Methylosarcina fibrata AML-C10: one gene and its partner. The protein of the gene in region 1 binds, or shares a complex with, the protein of each later gene. Links are inferred from orthologs where the notes say so. Each region holds a gene or a part of one and is shown on either strand. Other genes may lie near its edges.

Region 1 (6,178 bases):
CGCGCCCAGGCCCGAAAGCGTATTCGCTTCCAGCGACAAGGTGCCGACGAAGGTCACGCGCGGAAACAGGTCGGCGGTCGCCACCCCGATGCGGGCGGTCGCCGCCGCCAGCGTGCGCTCGGCGATGCGGATGTCGGGACGGCGGCGCAACAGTTCGGCCGGGTTGCCGACGGCGATCGTTTCCGGCAGCTTCGGCATGGGCTGTGGCTGCGACAGTTTTACGGTCAGGGTGCCGGGCGGCTGGCCGGTGAGTACGCCGAGCCGGTGGATCGCCCGTTTAATCGCCGCTTCCTGCAGCGGAATTCTGGCCCGGGTCGTATTGAGCTGAGCTGAAGCTCTCGACGTGTCCAGTTCGGTGCCGCGGCCGATGTCGAGCCTGGCCTGGGTAATTTCCAGCGTCTGCGCCTGGTTTTCGGCGTTTTTTTGCGCAACGGCGAGCTGGTTTTGAAGTCCTCGCAATTCGAAATAATTCCGGGCCACTTCGGCGATCACGCTGACGCCGAGATCGCGCAGGCTGGCTTCCTGCGCCTCGACTTCATCCCGGCTGGCTTCGATGTCGCGGCGTACGCGGCCGAAAAAATCGACTTCCCAGAAGGCGTCGAAGCCGACGTTGTACAATTTCAGCCCTCTCGGCACGAAATTCCGGTTGTTCAGCGCGCCGACGCTGCGTTTCTGGTCGGTATAGTTGGCGTGCGACGTAACGATCGGCGCCAGGTTCAAGCCGGATTCCAGATACAGCGCCCGGGCCTCGCGCAGATTGGCAAGGGCGCTTTTAAGGTCGTAGTTATGCCTGAGGGCCTGGTCGACCAGCGCATTCAGCTCGGCATCGTTAAAGATTTTCCACCATTCTTTTTGCGCGGCCTGCCCTGAATATTCGGCATGGCGGGCATTGGTGAAAACGGGCGGAGGGGCCGCTGCCGGCGTTTTATAATCGGGGCCGACGGCGCAGCCGGCCAACCCGATCGCGCTCGACCAGGAAAGGATGAAAAGACTCCGCCCGAAAGCCATCCGGATACGGGAAGTTATTGCCAATCGAATCATGATTCTGAGCTCGAAGAAGTGGGAGCGGCCGGCGCCTGGCCGGTTTTCAGCCTGGACGATGCGATCCGGTGCGCCAGGCCCTGCACGGTGACGTAGAAAACCGGCGTCAGCAACAGCCCGAACAAGGTGACTCCGGCCATGCCGCTGAATACTGCGGTACCCAGGATTCGGCGCGCTTCGGAGCCCGCGCCTTCGGCGACCACCAGCGGAAATACGCCCATGATGAAGGCGAACGAAGTCATCAGAATCGGACGCAGCCGAATGCCAGCCGCCTCGACCGCGGCGTCGAACCGGTCAAGTCCCTCTTCCTGTCGGCGTTTCGCGAATTCGACGATTAAAATCGCGTTCTTGCTGGCCAGGCCCACCAGAACAATAAAGCCCACCTGGGTGAAAATGTTGTTGTCCATGTCGCGCAGCCAGACTCCGGCCATCGAGGACAGGATACACATCGGCACGATCAGGATCACCGCGAACGGCAGCGACCAACTCTCGTACTGGGCGGCGAGTGCCAGAAAGACGAAGATCACGCTGAGCGGAAAAACCAGCATCGCGACGTTGCCGGCCAGTACCTGCTGCAGGCTGAGTTCGGTCCATTCGAAGCCGAATCCCGGCGGAAGCTTGTCGTTCAGCACTTTGTCCATGATCTCGATGGCCTGGCCGGAACTGACGCCGGGCAGCGTGCTGCCGTTGATTTCGGCCGCCGGGTACATGTTGTAGCGGGTAATTTTGTCCGGCCCGACGATCGGTTTCACGTCGACCAGCGATCCGAGCGGCACCATGCCGCCCTGAAGATTGCGCGTCTTCAGTTCCACGATGTCCGAAGGCTTCATCCGGAACTCGGAGTCGGCCTGGGCGACGACCTGGTAGATGCGTCCGAAAGCGTTGAAATCGTTGACGTACAGCGAGCCCAGATAAATCTGCAGGGTGTCGAAAATTTCTTTCAGGGGAACGTCCATCGATTTGGCGCGCGTGCGGTCTACGTCCAGAAACAACTGGGGCACGCCGGCCCTGAAGGTCGTGAACAAGCCCGCCAGTCCGGGCTGCCGGTTGCCTTCGGCGATCATCTCGTTGTTCACTTGCTGAAGGGCTTCGATGCCGGCGTTGGTCCGATCCTGGATTTGCAGCTTGAAGCCTCCGACCGAACTCATGCCCCGGATCGGCGGCGGTGCGAACACGGCGATGTAGGCGTCCTCGACGGAAGCCAGGCGCTGCTGAAGATTTTTGACCACCGCATCGGCATGAAGCTCGGGATGCCCGGCGCGCTCATCGAAATCGTCGAGCCTCGCAAACATCGTGGCGACGTTGGATTGGCTGGATCCGCTCAGGATCGAAAAGCCGGCGTAGGCATTCAGGTGCTTGACGCCTTCGGTGTCCAGCACGATGCGCGTCGCCTTCTGTACGACGTCCTGAGTGCGGGCCAGGGAAGCGGCGTCCGGCAACTGAGCGTACAGGATCAGATAGCCCTGGTCTTGTTGCGGAATGAAGCCGGTGGGGACTTTTTCGAAGGCCACGAAGTTGAGAGCGTTGAGTCCGAGATAAAGAACCAGCACGACGGCGGTGATGCGGATCAATCGGCCGACCAGGCGCGCGTAGCCGGCGCCGAACCAGTCGAAAAACCGGTTGAAGCTCTTGAAGAACCAGCCGAACAAACCGTCGATGACGCGCGTCAGCCGGTCCTTGTCGCCGTGCGCCCGATCCAGCAGCAAGGCGCACAAGGCCGGGCTCAGCGTCAGCGAGTTGAACGCCGAAATGATCGTCGAAACCGCGATCGTGAGCGCAAACTGCTTGTAGAATGCACCGGAGACGCCGGTGATGAAGGCGGTGGGCACGAACACGGCCACCAGGACCAGCGCCGTCGCGATAATCGGGCCGACGACTTCGGACATCGCCTTGCGCGTGGCTTCCCTGGCTTTCAGGCCCGATGCGATATGGCGCTCGACGTTTTCGACGACGACGATGGCGTCGTCGACGACAATGCCGATCGCCAGCACCAGACCGAACAGGGACAAGGTATTCAAGGACAGGCCCAGCGCGGCCATCACCGCGAAGGTGCCGATCAGGGAAACCGGTACGGCCAGCAGGGGAATGATCGTCGCGCGCCAGTTCTGCAGAAACACCACGACCACGATCACGACCAGCAACAGGGCTTCGAACAGCGTTTTGACCACCGCATCGATGGATTCTTGCACGAACACTACGGTATCGTAGACCAGGTTGTATTCGAGCCCTTCCGGAAACCGGGTTTTCAGTTTTTCCATTGCTTCGACGACGGCCTTTTTGGTGTCCAGCGCGTTGGAGCCTGGCAACTGGAAAAGGGCGAGCCCGACGGTCGGTTCGCCGTCCAGCACCAGTCCGGAGTTGTAATCCTTGGCGCCGAGTTCGATGCGCGCCACGTCCTTAAGGCGGGTGATCCGGCCGTCCTCGCCTTTTTTGATCACGATGTCGGCGAACTGATCGGCTTCCATCAGCCGCCCCAGCGTACTGACCGTATATTGAAAGTCCGGGCTCTTTTTCGCCGGTTGCTGCCCTACGATACCGGCCGCGACCTGAATGTTCTGCTCCCGAATCGCGTTGACCACGTCGCTCGCGGTCAGGTTGCGCGCCGCCACTTGCTCGGGATTAAGCCACAGGCGCATGCTGTAATCCCGGGCGCCGAACACCAGAATTTCGCCGACGCCGGGCAGTCGCGCCAGAATATCCTTGATCTGCAGCAAGGCGTAATTGCTGAGATAAACGCTGTCGTAGCGCTTGTCGGGCGAGATCAGGTTGACCACCAGACTCAGGTCCGGGCTGCGCTTTTTGACGCTGATGCCCTGCCGGCGGACTTCTTCCGGCAGTTTGGGCTCGGCCAGAGCCACGCGGTTCTGCACCAGCACCTGGGCTTTATCGAGATTCGTGCCCGGCTTGAAGGTGACCGTCAGCGACATGCTGCCGCTGTTGGTGGATTGCGAAGACAGATACAGCATGTCTTCGACGCCGTTGACTTCCTGTTCGATCGGCGTGGCCACCGTTTCCGCGACCACCTGGGCGTTGGCGCCGGGATAAGTGGTGCTGATGACCACGGTGGGCGGTGCGATTTCCGGATACTGGGCGATAGGCAGCGCGAGCAGCGCCAGTCCTCCGACCAACAGGATCAGGATGGACAGGACCGATGCGAAGATCGGCCGATCGATGAAGAAATGAGTGAATCGATCCATGGGCTACGGTTCCTGTTGAGATTCGGCAAGCGAAATCCGCTCGGGATTGACCTGAATGCCGGGTCTGAGTTTCTGCAAGCCTTCGACGACCACCCATTCCCCGGCGTCGAGGCCTTTTTTGATTACGCGGGTCTGACCGATATGGGCGCCCAGTTCGATTTTGCGGTATTCCACCTGGTTTTTTTGATTCATTACCCAGATGAAGCGCTGCGCCTGATCGGTCCCGATCGCCCGGTCCGGAAGCAGCAGCGCAGGATAAGGCGCGCCGGCGCGGACTCTCAGGCGGGCAAAAAAACCGGGACTCAACAATTCGTTGTCGTTGGGGAAGACGCCGCGCAGGGTCACCGTACCGGTGGAAGTATCCTCGCGCGGCGCGATGTAATCGAGCACGCCCCGATGCGGGAAGTCGCTTTCATCGGCCAGCGCCAGCTCGACCGGGGTGCCTTCGACGCCGGCATCGGGCCGGCCTTGCTGCTGTCTTAACCGACGGTATTTCAACACCGCGCGTTCGTCCGCATCGACGTAGACATAGACCGGATCGGTGGAGACGATCGTGGTCAGCAGCGTCTCGTCGCTTTTGACCAGGTTGCCGGGCGTAATCAATTCCCTGCCGATGCGTCCGTCAATCGGGGCCCGCACCTGGGTGAATTCCAGATTCAGCCGGGCGGTTACGACGTTGGCCGAAGCCGATTCGACCACCGAGGAAGCTTCGCGCAGCCCTTTCTGCCGGGCATCGTACTCTTCTTTGGAAATCGCCTTGACCCGGAACAATCGTTCGGCCCGCGCCATGTCGTTGGCGGCCAGTTCCTTCCGGGACCGGACCCGCTCCAGTTCCGCCGCCGCATAGTCCAGTTGCGCCTTGAACGGGCGGGGATCGATCACGAACAGCAGGTCGCCTTTTTTGACGGTCTCTCCGTCCTTGAAGTTGACTTTGTCCAGATAGCCGCCGACCCGGGCGCGGATATCGACCGATTCCACCGCTTCGATGCGGCCGGTGTATTCATCCCACTCGGTCACGTCACGGCTTATCGGCTGGGCTGTTTTTACCGTGGGCGGCGGTCCTTGCGGCGGTTGATTGCCGGGAGCATCGCCGCTTCGGCAGCCGCTGACGGCGGCCAGAGCAATCGCGGCCAGACCTGCCAGCCGTGCCCTGGGCAGCGGCCGTTTTCGGAAGATGACCTGATGGGGGATAGTCGAAACGAAGGATTCCATGCAGGAATTTTCGGAATCAACAAACTCGGAACCGCCTCTGTAAATGTTCATCCTGATGATTGCCTGAGTGTCATTGAATTAATAACGGTAATATATATTACCATTTATTCTAGGTTATGATTAAGATTATTTCATCAGAGACAAACAATTATTATGAGCACCCTGCAATGATCAAATGTGGACGCCCCGCCAAGGGCAGCGAATTGTTAAGCCGAGACCGCGTGCTCGATACGGCCTTGACGCATTTTCTCGAGCACGGCTACGGCAACCTCGGCATGGAAGCCATCGCCAGGGAGGCGAGGGTGTCGTTGAGGACGATTTACAGCCAGTTCGGCAGCAAGGCCGGCCTGTTCGGCGCTCTGATCAGGCGCTGTAGCGATCAGTTCGTCGAAACGCTGTCTCTTCAAGGGGAGCCGGAAGCGGCTCTGGTCGCTTTCGCCAGGGCGTTTCTGTTTCGCATTACCCGGCCCGACGTCGTGCGCATGCGTTCGATCCTGATCGGGGAGTCGCCGCGTTTTCCGGACCTGGCCATCCAGTTTTACGAACAAGGCCCGCAACGCACTCTGGATCATCTGGCCCAGTTTTTTGCCCGGCAGCAAGAAGCTGGATTTTTTGCCGCGATCGAGCCCTATTTTCTGGCGGACCAGTTTTTAAGCGGATTGCGCAGCGAGCGCTTTCAGAAACTGCAACTCGGACTGGAAATCACTCCGACCGAAGAAGAGATCGAG
Region 2 (4,924 bases), 210 kb from region 1 along the record:
CCTTACTGGAGCAACTCAAGCAATTTTGCCTGACCCAGACCTTCAAGGACGACATCACTCTGATGGTGTTCAAATGTAAATAAGGTTGAGGCGCACTGGCGATCCGGCGATTTTCCGAAAGAAAGAAAATGTTGCCGACAGACTCCAAGGAAAGGAGGACGGGAGCCGAGCAATCTTCCGGCCGTCGGAAACTTCCGATGACTTAATTATCATAGGCGGCGCCGATCCTACCTGATAAACTTAAGGACAATCTTCGACTGCCGACCATCGATCATGACAGAGCATCATTCCACCAAAGCCGTGCTTTACGCCTTCGGCGCCAACCTGGGCATTGCCGCGGCGAAAACGGGCGCGGCCATCTGGACAGGGTCGGGCTCGCTGCTGGCCGAAGCGATCCATTCCTTTGCCGATTGCGGCAATCAAGTGTTGTTGCTGATCGGCATGAAGCGCTCGAAAAAAGAACCGACGCGCAAGCATCCGATGGGCTTCGGGCGCGAATCTTACATCTGGTCGATGATGGTCGCGATCGTTCTGTTCTCGGTCGGCGGGCTGTTTTCGATCTACGAAGGCTGGCTCCGCTACAACAATCCGCATGAAGTCGAGAACGAAGGCATTGCCTTGCTCATCCTGCTGATTGCGATCGGGCTCGAGTCCTTTTCTCTGAAAGGGGCTTTGGGAGCACTGGCGGCCGAAAAAGGCGAGCGCTCGTTATGGCAATGGTTTCGGGAAACGCAATCGTCCGAACTGATGGTGGTCACCGGCGAGGACATTGCGGCACTTGCCGGGCTGGCCATCGCGCTGGTGATGCTGGGCCTGACCATGATCACCGGCAATACCGCCTACGATGCCGCGGGTTCCATGCTGATCGGCCTGCTTTTGGTTGCGGTTGCCGCCGCCGTCGGCAGGGAAGTTCATTCGTTGCTGATCGGAGAATCGGTCGAAGACGTTCGCACTCACGTCGAGCAGTATCTGCAAAGCCAGCCCTGCGTGCGGCGTGTGCTCAATCTGTGGGTGATCAATCACGGCAACGCGGTGATGCTGACCGTCAAGGCCGAACTTCCTCCCGAAATGCCCGTCGGTGACGCGGTCCGGCAAATCAACCGCATGGAAAGGGAAATCAAACAGGCTCATCCCCGGATTCGATGGATATTTTTCGAGATCGATGAAACCGATTAATGGGTTTTGTACCGTTTGAAGCAGACCGCTTCGGTTTCGATCAGGCACAAGATATTTTCATGTCGCTTTTGAACTCTGTCCGACTCTCTTTATAATATAACGCAGCCTGAAACAGCTCTTCCTCGTTGCCGTATTGATGGTGCCCGGAAAAAGCCGGTAACTTCCTTCGGGTTGAAAAACAGAAATTGGCACTCATCCCACATCATTCTTCCGAATCGAGGCGATCGGGCTGATTCGGACCGATTGAACTCTGCAATTCGCCGCTCAAGCGGCCTACGTCACACTGCACAACATGGAATTCAAACTGATCAAAACCGACGGCCATGCCCGCCGCGGCCGACTGGCTTTTGCCCGCGGCGTCGTGGAAACGCCGATTTTCATGCCGGTCGGCACTTATGGGGCGGTCAAATCGCTGACGCCGGAGGATTTAACCGGCCTGGGCGCACAGATCATTCTCGGCAACACGTTTCATCTGATGCTGAGGCCGGGCATGGAGGTGATCAGGGCTCACGGCAGCCTGCACGAATTCATGCGCTGGGACAGGCCGATCCTGACCGATTCGGGCGGCTTTCAGGTATTCAGCCTCGGTGCGCTGAGAAAAATCAGAGAAGAGGGCGTTACTTTCCAATCGCCGGTGGACGGCCGCAGGATCTTCATGGGGCCGGAAGAATCGATGCAGGTGCAGCAGGATCTGGGTTCCGACATCGTGATGATTTTCGACGAATGCACGCCTTATCCTGCGACCGAAAAACAGGCGGCGGAGTCGATGCGGCTGTCGCTGCGCTGGGCCGAGCGCAGCAAGAAGGCGCACGGCGACAATCCTTCGGCGCTGTTCGGCATCGTTCAGGGCGGCATGTACGAACATTTGCGGCGGGAATCGATCGACGGGCTGACCGCGATCGGCTTCGACGGCTACGCAATCGGCGGTCTTTCCGTCGGCGAGCCCAAGGAGGAAATGATGGCGACGCTGGATGCGCTGCACCCGAAAATGCCGGCCGACAAGCCGCGCTATCTGATGGGCGTCGGCACGCCCGAGGATCTGGTCGAGTCGGTGCGCCGCGGCATCGACCTGTTCGATTGCGTGATGCCGACGCGCAACGCTCGCAATGGCCATCTTTTCACCCGTTTCGGCGTGGTCAAGATAAGAAACAGCCAATATCAGTTCGATACCGGACCGCTCGATGAAACCTGCGGCTGCTACACCTGCCGGAATTATTCCAGAGCCTATCTCCGGCATCTGGATAAATGCGGAGAAATGCTGGGTTCAAGGCTCAACACGATCCACAACCTGTATTATTATTTGCACCTGATGCAGGGACTGCGCGATGCCATCGAACAACAGGAACTGGATGAATTTGTCAGGAGATTTTACCAACAACGAGGTAAAGTTGTTCCGACTGTGGCATAATAGTTCGATTTATCATTATTATAAGTACGAGGATGATCATGAGTTTTTTCATTTCCGACGCGATGGCAGCCGCAGCGCCGGCCGCACAACAAGCCCCCGGCATCGAAGGCATGCTGTTTCCGGTAGGCGTCTTGCTGTTCTTCTATTTTCTGTTCCTGCGCCCGCAATCCAAGCGCGCCAAAGAGAAAAAACAGATGCTCGCGACGATGACCAAGGGCACCGAAGTGGTGACCTCCGGCGGTATTCTCGGCAAGGTGGCCGATCTGGACGACAATTTCGTCAAACTGGAAGTCGGCGACAATCTCTTCATTCAGGTGCAACGCCACAGCATCGAAAACATCATGCCGAAAGGGACCTATAAAGCGATCGCCAAAAAGGCCAAAGTCTGAAATCGCACCCGGCGTCAAGATTCGTGGCCGGCCGGCGACGGCGGTTCAATCCCAGACTCGATTAAATCGATGGAATATTAGAAATGCAAAATCAATATCCTCTTTGGAAAAATATTCTAGTCATCACTGTCTTCATTATTTCGATGATTTATGCGTTGCCGAATTTGTACGGCGATGACCCTTCCGTGCAGGTCTCTTCTGCGCATTCGGCGGCGTTGGACCTGTCCCGGGCCGACAAGATCGAGTCGGCCATCAAGGCGACCGGCGTTGCGATCAAGGCGTTCGAATACAAGAACGACCGGGTGCTGGCGCGCTTCAATAGTACCGATGATCAGATCAAGGTCGCGGATTTGCTCCGGGAGCAGATGGGCGATGACTACACGGTTGCGCTTAATCTTGCGCCGGCGACCCCGGCCTGGCTCGATGCGTTGGGCGCGAAGGCAATGTATCTCGGCCTCGACTTGCGCGGCGGCGTTCACTTTCTGATGGAGGTCGACATGGACGCGGCCGTGAAGCAGGCGGAGGAACGCTATAACGACGACGTGCGCCAGGCCTTGAGAAACGGCAAAATTCGTTATCAATCGGTGGCCAAGGAGGACAACTTTATAAAAGTCAAGCTCAAGTCCGCCGACGACAAGGCCTCCGCGTTGAATCTTTTGAAAAAAGATTTTGGCGGCCTTGATATAACCGAAGCCGAACAGCAGGATCAGATCTGGCTGAAAATGTCCGAAAAGGAAATTCGGGAAATCAAGAAATTTGCGGTTTCGCAAAACATTACGACCCTGCGGAACCGGGTCAACGAATTGGGCGTTGCCGAGCCTGTGATTCAGCAGCAGGGCAACAACCGCATCGTCGTCCAGTTGCCCGGCGTTCAGGATACGGCCCGCGCCAAGGAAATCCTGGGCACGACCGCCACGCTGGAATACCGGCTGGTCGACGTCGAGCACGACGTGCAGCAGGCGGTTGCCGGCCACGTGCCTGCGACCAGCCGTCTTTACTATGAAAAGAACGGCGCTCCGATCCTGCTCGACCGCCGGATCATCGTGACCGGAGATCAGATCGTCGACGCTTCGTCGGGCATGGATCAGGACGGGCGCCCGGCGGTGTTCATTACCCTGAACGGCGCCGGCGCCAGCAAAATGGGCAAGGTCACCCAGGCCAACGTCGGCAAGCCGATGGCGGTAGTCTTTATCGAATACAAGGTCGAAAGTAAAACGGTCAACGGCGAGAAAATCCGGACCAAAAAGAAGGTGGAAAAAGTCATCAGCGTCGCCACCATTCAGGGCGTTTTCAGCAAGCGCTTTCAGACCACCGGCCTGGACAGCCCGCAGGAAGCGCGCAATCTGTCGCTGCTGCTCAGAGCGGGATCGCTGGCGGCGCCGGTCGATATCGTTGAAGAGCGCACTGTCGGTCCCAGTCTGGGTCAGGAAAATATCAGCAAGGGCATCAATTCCAATGTCTACGGTTTCATAGCGATCGCTCTGTTCATGATTGCCTATTACCGGTTGTTCGGAATTTTTTCAGTCGTCGCGTTGGGCGTGAACGTGTTGCTGCTGGTTTCGGTGCTGTCTTTGCTGCAAGCCACGCTAACGTTGCCGGGCATGGCGGGCATTGCACTGACCGTGGGCATGGCGATCGACGCCAACGTGCTGATCAACGAGCGAATTCGCGAGGAGCTTAGAATCGGCATGACTCCCCATGCCGCCATTTATGCCGGTTATGAGCGAGCGTTTGCGACCATTTTAGATTCCAATATTACCACCTTGATTGCCGGCATCGCGTTGTTCATGCTGGGCTCGGGCCCCATCCGCGGGTTTGCGCTGGTGCTGTGCATCGGCATTTTAACCTCCATGTTCAGTGCGGTTCTGGTATCGAGAGCGTTGGTCAACGGTATCTACGGTTGGCGGCGTAAGTTGGATAAATTGGCTATCTAATAGGTGCGATTCAATGG

What was found.
Region 2: the proteins of A3OW_RS0106830 (region 1) and yajC are in contact, whole or in part, in a crystal structure (PDB 2RDD), measured with the Escherichia coli proteins. The link is inferred for Methylosarcina fibrata AML-C10 from one-to-one orthologs.

What each region holds. Positions count from the first base shown.
Region 1 is NZ_KB889965.1:1,427,272-1,433,449, reverse strand. Bases 838-4,611 are described here. They hold A3OW_RS0106830 (efflux RND transporter permease subunit), read right to left. Parts: upstream 4,239-4,611; coding sequence 1,038-4,238; downstream 838-1,037. Other genes in these bases: A3OW_RS0106825 (efflux RND transporter periplasmic adaptor subunit), read right to left, coding at 4,242-4,611; A3OW_RS0106835 (efflux transporter outer membrane subunit), read right to left, coding at 838-1,008. In the rest of the region: more of A3OW_RS0106835, read right to left, coding at 1-837; more of A3OW_RS0106825, read right to left, coding at 4,612-5,501; A3OW_RS0106820 (TetR/AcrR family transcriptional regulator), read left to right, coding at 5,618-6,178.
Region 2 is NZ_KB889965.1:1,217,424-1,222,347, reverse strand. The notes cover bases 1,607-4,297. They hold yajC (preprotein translocase subunit YajC), read left to right. Parts: upstream 1,607-2,622; coding sequence 2,623-2,973; downstream 2,974-4,297. Other genes in these bases: secD (protein translocase subunit SecD), read left to right, coding at 3,057-4,297; tgt (tRNA guanosine(34) transglycosylase Tgt), read left to right, coding at 1,607-2,584. Also shown: A3OW_RS0105920 (SpoIIE family protein phosphatase), read left to right, coding at 1-83; A3OW_RS0105915 (cation diffusion facilitator family transporter), read left to right, coding at 274-1,176; more of tgt, read left to right, coding at 1,469-1,606; more of secD, read left to right, coding at 4,298-4,907; protein translocase subunit SecF, read left to right, coding at 4,921-4,924. UniProt on the Escherichia coli protein: The SecYEG-SecDF-YajC-YidC holo-translocon (HTL) protein secretase/insertase is a supercomplex required for protein secretion, insertion of proteins into membranes, and assembly of membrane protein complexes.